One region of the Kineococcus anabasis genome, then DNA from elsewhere that is predicted to be linked to it. Evidence: predicted binding sites of a transcription regulator. Region 1 holds the regulator's gene; the other holds the start of a gene.
What was found. The regulator LexA, encoded in region 1, represses DNA repair genes until DNA is damaged. The targets are predictions, from matches to a motif close to TCGAACANNTGTTCGA.
Positions count from the first base shown of each region.

Region 2: ruvA (Holliday junction branch migration protein RuvA) is a predicted target of LexA. The motif match lies at 1,467-1,482, and genes of this name have one in related genera.

Region 1 covers NZ_BAAIHU010000002.1:764,391-767,789, forward strand. The annotation lists gene ACYQBY_RS06920 (hypothetical protein) at 216-656, shown strand; gene lexA (transcriptional repressor LexA) at 1,070-1,771, opposite strand; gene ACYQBY_RS06930 (LysM peptidoglycan-binding domain-containing protein) at 1,989-2,519, shown strand; gene nrdR (transcriptional regulator NrdR) at 2,725-3,198, shown strand; gene ACYQBY_RS06940 (PAC2 family protein) at 3,259-3,399, shown strand, end outside.
Region 2 covers NZ_BAAIHU010000001.1:594,423-597,821, reverse strand. The annotation lists gene ACYQBY_RS02705 (right-handed parallel beta-helix repeat-containing protein) at 1-617, shown strand, start outside; gene ACYQBY_RS02700 (dienelactone hydrolase family protein) at 663-1,373, opposite strand; gene ruvA (Holliday junction branch migration protein RuvA) at 1,572-2,183, shown strand; gene ruvB (Holliday junction branch migration DNA helicase RuvB) at 2,185-3,267, shown strand.

The sequences.
Region 1 (3,399 bases):
CGGACGCCGTGGCGAGTCGCCGCCGGCAGCGGGAGCGACTCGGTCAGCGCTCACACCTCATCGGTGAGCACCTGTGACCACCTCGTGGCCGGGGATGCACCGCATCCCCGGCTGAACCCACCAGGCATCCCTGGTGCTGCCCCGCTCCTGGAGAGCATGATGGATGTCTCGTCGCCGATGGACGAAGTTCCTGGTGGTCATTCGAGGAGGCAGTCATGCGCATCCGCACCGTTCTGATGGGTGCTGGCCTGGCGATCGCCCTCGTGCCCGCCAGTGCCGGCACCGCCCAGGCCGCCACCGTCCACTTCACCGAGCCGGAGTACTGCGAGCACGATGACGACGGTGTGGGCGCGATCTGCTTTCACACCGAGGGTCAGCTCAACCGGATCGTGACTCCTTCTGGCAACATCAGCTACCGCAGCGCAGGCATCACGTACTACGAGTATCAGGATCCTGGTCTTCTTCACTACGCGACCGAGGAGTTGAGCTACACCTACCACTGGCTGAGGCAGCGCTCGAAGGAGCAGGTGGAGCACTACCGGATGAGCAGGACCGTCATCGCGGGATCGCGAACGTGCGTGAGTACGCGCCACTTCCACGCAACACGGGAACGCCTGGCATTCGACCGCACCACCGTGAACTGCACCGAAGCCTGACGGCGTACCCGAGCGACCGGTGGAGCGGACCGAGGCGCCGATGATCAGCGGTGGCCAACTCGGCGACTCAGCTCGACTTCCAGCCGCACATCGACGCCGGGGGGCGTTCGTGTCGCGCCGGGTGCTTCCAGCGGCATTGCAGCCGTGAGTCCGGCTTCATCTGCGCCTCCTCGTGCAGGTCACGCGCCAGGTCGATGCTCGTGAGGCCTGCTCGGCGTCGACCGACCACTGGGACAGCACGCTGCTCAACGAGGCATGACGGGCGGGCCGATCCAGCGAGCGCCGTCAGGGTCCTTCTGGGCGTTCACCTCAGCGGCTCCCACTCCGCATCGCTCAGGTCTGACGTGAACGCCTCGCGTCCAGCGGTCACCGGGTAGGTACGACCTACCCGGCCCGACGTGCGGAACAGTCGCTCAGACGCTGCGCAGGACCGCCGTGACGCGGCCGAGGATCGTCGCCTCGTCGCCGTTGATCGGCTCGTACAGGTCGTTGTGGGGCAGCAGCCACACGTGGCCGTCGCGGCGGCGGAACGTCTTCACCGTCGCCTCCCCGTCGAGCATCGCGGCGACGATGTCGCCGTTGTCCGCGGTCGGCTGCTGGCGGACGACCACCCAGTCCCCGTCGCAGATCGCCGCGCCGACCATCGAGTCGCCGGCGACCTTCAGCAGGAAGAGGGAGCCGTCCCCGACGAGCTGGCGGGGCAGGGGGAAGACGTCCTCCACGACCTGCTCGGCCAGGATCGGGCCACCGGCGGCGATGCGCCCGACGAGCGGCACGTAGGTGGCCTCCGGGCGCAGGTCGCCGGGCGCCTCGGCGCCGTCGGAAGCCTCCACGCGCGTGACGTCGGCGGGGGGCAGCACCACCTCGATGGCGCGCGGGCGGTTGGGGTCGCGCCGCAGGAAGCCCAGGCGCTGCAGCGTCGTGAGCTGGTGGGCGACGCTGCTGGGGCTGGTCAGGCCGACCGCCTGGCCGATCTCGCGCATGCTCGGCGGGTAGCCCCGGCGCTCCACGGCCTCGGTGATGGTCTCCAGCACCAGGCGCTGCCGCGCGGTCAGGCCGGCCCCGTCCTGCGGGCCGTCCGGGAGCTGGTGCACCGACCCCTTGCGTCCGGCCACGATCCGCTCCTTACCTCAACGTGCCGGCCCCTGCGGGCCGGTCTGCTGGCGTGCCTCCGCGGGGTGCGGGGCGCTGCGATCAACCTAGGCCCACCGGGGCCCCGGATCAAACACGTGTTCGAACGGAGCTGGTCCGTGTCGGAGCCCGGTGGTAGAACTTCAGGCGAGCTGTTCGAACATCCGTTCGACCGCACCGAACGCCCTGGGAGGTCCGCCCGTGAGCGCCGTCGCACTGTCCCACCCGCAGCCAGCCGTCGTGCTGCCCCGTCCCGGTGACCTGTCCCGGAGCGTGCGGCGCTCGGTGGTGGCCGCCGCGGCGGGCCTGCCGCGACCGCGTGCCGCCTCGCCCCGGCCCGCCCGCCGCCGCCCCGAGGTGCCCGCGGCGCGGGCTTCCGGGTGCGCCCGCGGCACCGCCGTGGCGGTCCGCTCCGCCGCACCGCTGCGGCTGACGCGCCGCGGCCGGCTCGCGCTGACCTGCACGGCCGCCTCGCTCCTGGTCTCCGCGGCGGCCTCGTTCGTGGTGCTGGCCACCTCCCCGGCCGCGGCGAGCCCCGAGGTGGTGCCCGCGGGCACCCGCCAGGCGGAGGTGGTGACCGTCCTGCCGGGGGAGACGCTCTCGGGCATCGCCTCCCGGGTGCGCCCGGGGGAGGACTGGCGGGACGTGGCCGCCGAGATCCGCCGGGCCAACGGGATGTCCACATCCGCCCTCGCGGCCGGCCAGCAGCTGCGGCTGCCGCTCGGGTGGTGAGCGCGCCGGGCGCCTTGCACCGGCGTGGGGCCTGCGCCTAGCGTCGTACCCCAGATGTAGTGGTCGCCGTTGTGGGACGTCCGGGACGCCGGACCCCCGGCCCCCGTGACCCCGTGGACCAGGCCGCCGCGGGGTGCGACCGTCGCGACGGGGCCCTCGGCGCGCCGGGCCCTCCCGGCCCGCCGGCGACCCGGGAGGGCCCGGCATGCACTGTCCGTTCTGTCGCCACCGCGACTCGCGCGTCGTCGACTCGCGCACCACGGACGACGGCAGCACCATCCGGCGCCGGCGCCAGTGCCCCAGCTGCAACCGCCGGTTCAGCACCGCGGAGACGGCGAGCCTCACCGTCGTCAAGCGCTCCGGGGCGGCGGAGCCCTTCAGCCGCCAGAAGATCATCACGGGCGTCCGCAAGGCGTGCCAGGGCCGGCCCGTCAGCGAGGACGACCTGGCTCTGCTCGCCCAGCGGGTGGAGGAGTGCGTCCGCGCCCAGGGTGCCGCCGAGGTGGACGCGCACCAGGTGGGCCTGGCGATCCTGCCGTTCCTGCGCGAGCTCGACGAGGTCGCCTACCTGCGCTTCGCCTCCGTGTACCAGGCCTTCGACTCCCTGGCGGACTTCGAGGCCGCCATCGAGCAGCTCCGCGCCGGCCGGGCGGCCGCGGAGGTCGGCCCCGCCCGCTGAACCCGGCCGCACCGACCCCGGCCGCGCCGGACGGTGCGGCCGCTGCGCGACAATGACCCCATGCTCGACCCCGCAGACCTCTACCGCTTCGAGGGCCAGGACACCCCGCGCACCTCCGGCGAGGGGGGCGGCGAGCCCGGGCCCTCCACCGCGGGCATGGTGGACCCGCCGCTCCTGGTCGCCCTGTCCGGTTTCGTCGAC
Region 2 (3,399 bases), on a different contig from region 1:
TGGGAGAGGGCATCCGGGTCCGGGCGAGCGGGGTCGTGGTCCGCAACGGCGAGGTCCGCGGCTGGAACGCCGGGGTGTGGGCGGGGATCGAGACCGGCGGTGGCGAGGGTGCGCCCGGCAGCGCGGAGGTGCGCGGGGTGCACCTCACGGGCAACGGCGCCGGCGCCTCGGCGTGGTCCCGCGGAGAGCTGACGCTGAGGTCGACGCGGCTGACCGGCAACAGCACGGGCGCCTCGGCGGTCTTCGGCGGGAGGCTGCGCGTGGAGGGCGCCCTGGTCGAGCGCAACGACCGCGGGGTGTACATGTTCGAGGCGGCGGACGCGGTCGTCGTCCGTGACGCCGAGGTGCGCCGCAACCGGGTCGGGATCTGGTGCCACCAGTCCGATCCCGGCCTCCTGGTGGAGCGGACCCGGCTGTCCCGCAACGGCAGCGGGATCGACGTGGAGCGCTGCGGCGCCTCGCGGGTGCACGGCGCCGCGTTCGTGTGGAACACGCGGCACCTCTTCGTCTGGAACGAGGAGGAGCACCCGGTGACGGTGACGTGCAGCAGCGCCACGCGCGACGGCGGGCCGCTGCCGGTGCCGGTCGGCCCGTGCGGGGGCGCCCCGCCGTCCTGAGCCGGCGGCGCACCCGCCCGCCGTGGACGCGCGCCCACCGGCGGCTCAGCGCAGGTGCTCGCGCAGGAACGCCGTCGTCCGCGACCACGCCAGCTCGGCCTGCTCCGGGTCGTGGTTCGCGCCCTCGTCGTTGTAGAAGGCGTGCCCCGCCGGGTACACGTGGAACTCCGGCGCCCGGCCGGTCTGCTCGCCGATCGCGGCGGCGGTGGCGTGCACGGCGTCGAGAGGCACGGAGGTGTCGCGCTCGCCGAAGTGCCCGAGCACGGCGGCGGTGAGCCCGGAGAAGTCGGTGCCCTCCGGGGCCAGGCCGTACCAGGGCACCGCGGCGCCGATGCGCGGGCCCTGCTGCGCGGCCAGCGTCAGGACGAAGCGCCCGCCCATGCAGAAGCCCACGGCGCCCACGGTGGACGACGTCACCTGCGGCAGGGCGAGGAGGTGGTCCACGGCTCCGGCCAGGTCCCGAGCGGCCCGCTCCGCGGGCAGCTCCTGCAGCATCCGCAGCGCCTCGGCGGCGTCGTGGGTGGTCCGCCCGCCGTAGAGGTCCGGCGCGAGGGCGACGAAGCCCTCGGCGGCGAGGCGGTCGACGATGCCGACGACGTGGTCCGTCAGGCCCCACCACTCCTGCACGACGATCACGCCGGGGCCCGAGCCCGCCGCGGGCACGGCGAGGTAGCCGTGGGCGTGGTCGGCCCCGTCGGCGCGGGACGCGGGGAAGGTGACGTTCTGGCGGGGGTTGTCGTGCTGCTCGTGGCTCACGGGTGCCAGCCTGCCGGGGTGTCGTGCCGCGGTGCACGCGGGGTGTCGTGCCGCGGTGCGCGCGGGGGGTCGGTGCCGCTCGCTACGGTGTCCTCGTACAGGTGTTCGGAGCCGGGTCCTCCCGGGCGGGCCTTCCCGCCGGGTGCCCGGATCGGGTGCCCGGCTGCGCAGCGCCGGGCGGTGGAGCGGGGTGGACGGGTGATCGCGTCGGTGCGCGGGCGGGTGCTCGCGGTGCGGCTGGACTCCGCGGTGGTCGAGGTCGGCGGGGTCGGGATGCTGGTGCACGCCGCCCCGGCCACCCTGGCGCCGCTGCGGGTGGGGGAGGAGGCGACCCTGGCGACCAGCCTGGTCGTGCGCGAGGACTCCCTGACGCTCTTCGGCTTCGCCGACGCCGACGAGCGCGAGGTCTTCGAGGTCCTGCAGACGGTGTCCGGGGTCGGGCCCCGCCTGGCGCTGGCGATGCTCGCGGTGCACCGCCCCGACGGCCTGCGCGCCGCGGTGGCGGGGGAGGACCTCGCCGCGCTCGTGCGGGTGCCGGGCATCGGGCGCAAGGGCGCCCAGCGCATCGTGCTGGAGCTGGGTGACCGCCTCGGGCCGCCCACGGGGCCGCTGGGCGAGACGGTGCCCACGCCGCGGGAGGGCTCCGGGTGGCGCGAGGACGTGGTCGAGGCCCTCGTCGGGCTCGGCTGGGCCGCGAAGCAGGCGGGTGAGGCGGTGGACGCCGTCACCGCACCCGACGGGCCGGTGCCCGGTGGCGGCGACGTGGCGGCGGCGCTGCGCGCGGCCCTGCGGCACCTGAGCAGGACCTGACGTGGCCGAGCAGGGGGCGCGGGAGGGCGAGCGCGTGGTCGCCCAGGGCGCCGACGCCCTGGAGCGGGCCGCCGAGTCCGCGCTGCGCCCGCACGACCTGGCGGAGTTCGTCGGGCAGACGGTGGTGCGCGAGCAGCTGCAGCTCGTGCTGGCCGCCGCCCGCAAGCGCGGGGCGCCCGCCGACCACGTCCTGTTCTCCGGTCCGCCGGGGCTGGGCAAGACGACGCTGGCGATGATCGTGGCGGCGGAGATGGGCGCGCCGCTGCGCCAGTCCAGCGGCCCGGCGATCCAGCACGCCGGGGACCTGGCGGCGGTGCTGTCCTCCCTGGACGAGGGGGAGGTGCTCTTCCTCGACGAGATCCACCGCATGGCGCGCCCGGCGGAGGAGATGCTCTACATGGCGATGGAGGACTACCGCGTCGACGTCGTCGTCGGCAAGGGCCCCGGAGCCACGGCCATCCCGCTGGAGCTGCCCCGCTTCACGCTGGTGGGCGCCACCACCCGCGCCGGGCTGCTGCCCGCCCCGCTGCGGGACCGCTTCGGCTTCACCGGCTACCTCGACTTCTACACCCCCGCCGAGCTCGTGCAGGTGCTGCGCCGCTCCGCGGTCCTGCTCGGGGTGCAGCTCACCGCCGAGGGTGCGGAGGAGATCGGCCGGCGCTCGCGGGGCACGCCGCGCATCGCGAACCGGCTGCTGCGGCGGGTGCGGGACTGGGCGCAGGTGCGCGGCAGCGGCATCGTCGACCGCCGCGCCGCGCGCGCCGCCCTGCTCGTCTACGAGGTGGACGAGCGCGGCCTGGACCGGCTGGACCGCGCCGTCCTCGACGCGCTGTGCCGGCGCTTCGGCGGCGGGCCCGTGGGCCTGTCGACCCTGGCCGTGGTCGTGGGGGAGGAGGCGGAGACCGTGGAGACGGTCGCCGAGCCGTTCCTGGTGCGCGAGGGCCTGCTCGGGCGCACGCCGCGCGGGCGGGTGGCCCTGCCGGAGACGTGGGCCCACCTGGGCCTGACCCCGCCGCGCGGCTCCGCGTGGCAGCTCGCGCTGGACCCCGAGCCGGCCGCGGCCGAGGAGGAGCCCGGCGGCTGAGGCCGGACGCGCCGCGCGCGCGGTTGCAAGGCCCGAACGGGTGGCGTGTCTAGACTGCGCCCCGGACGGAGGGGAACGCGGTGCGGTGCCCCCCGTCCACCGCGCGCCGGCCCGATGCCGGCGGGTGCCGCT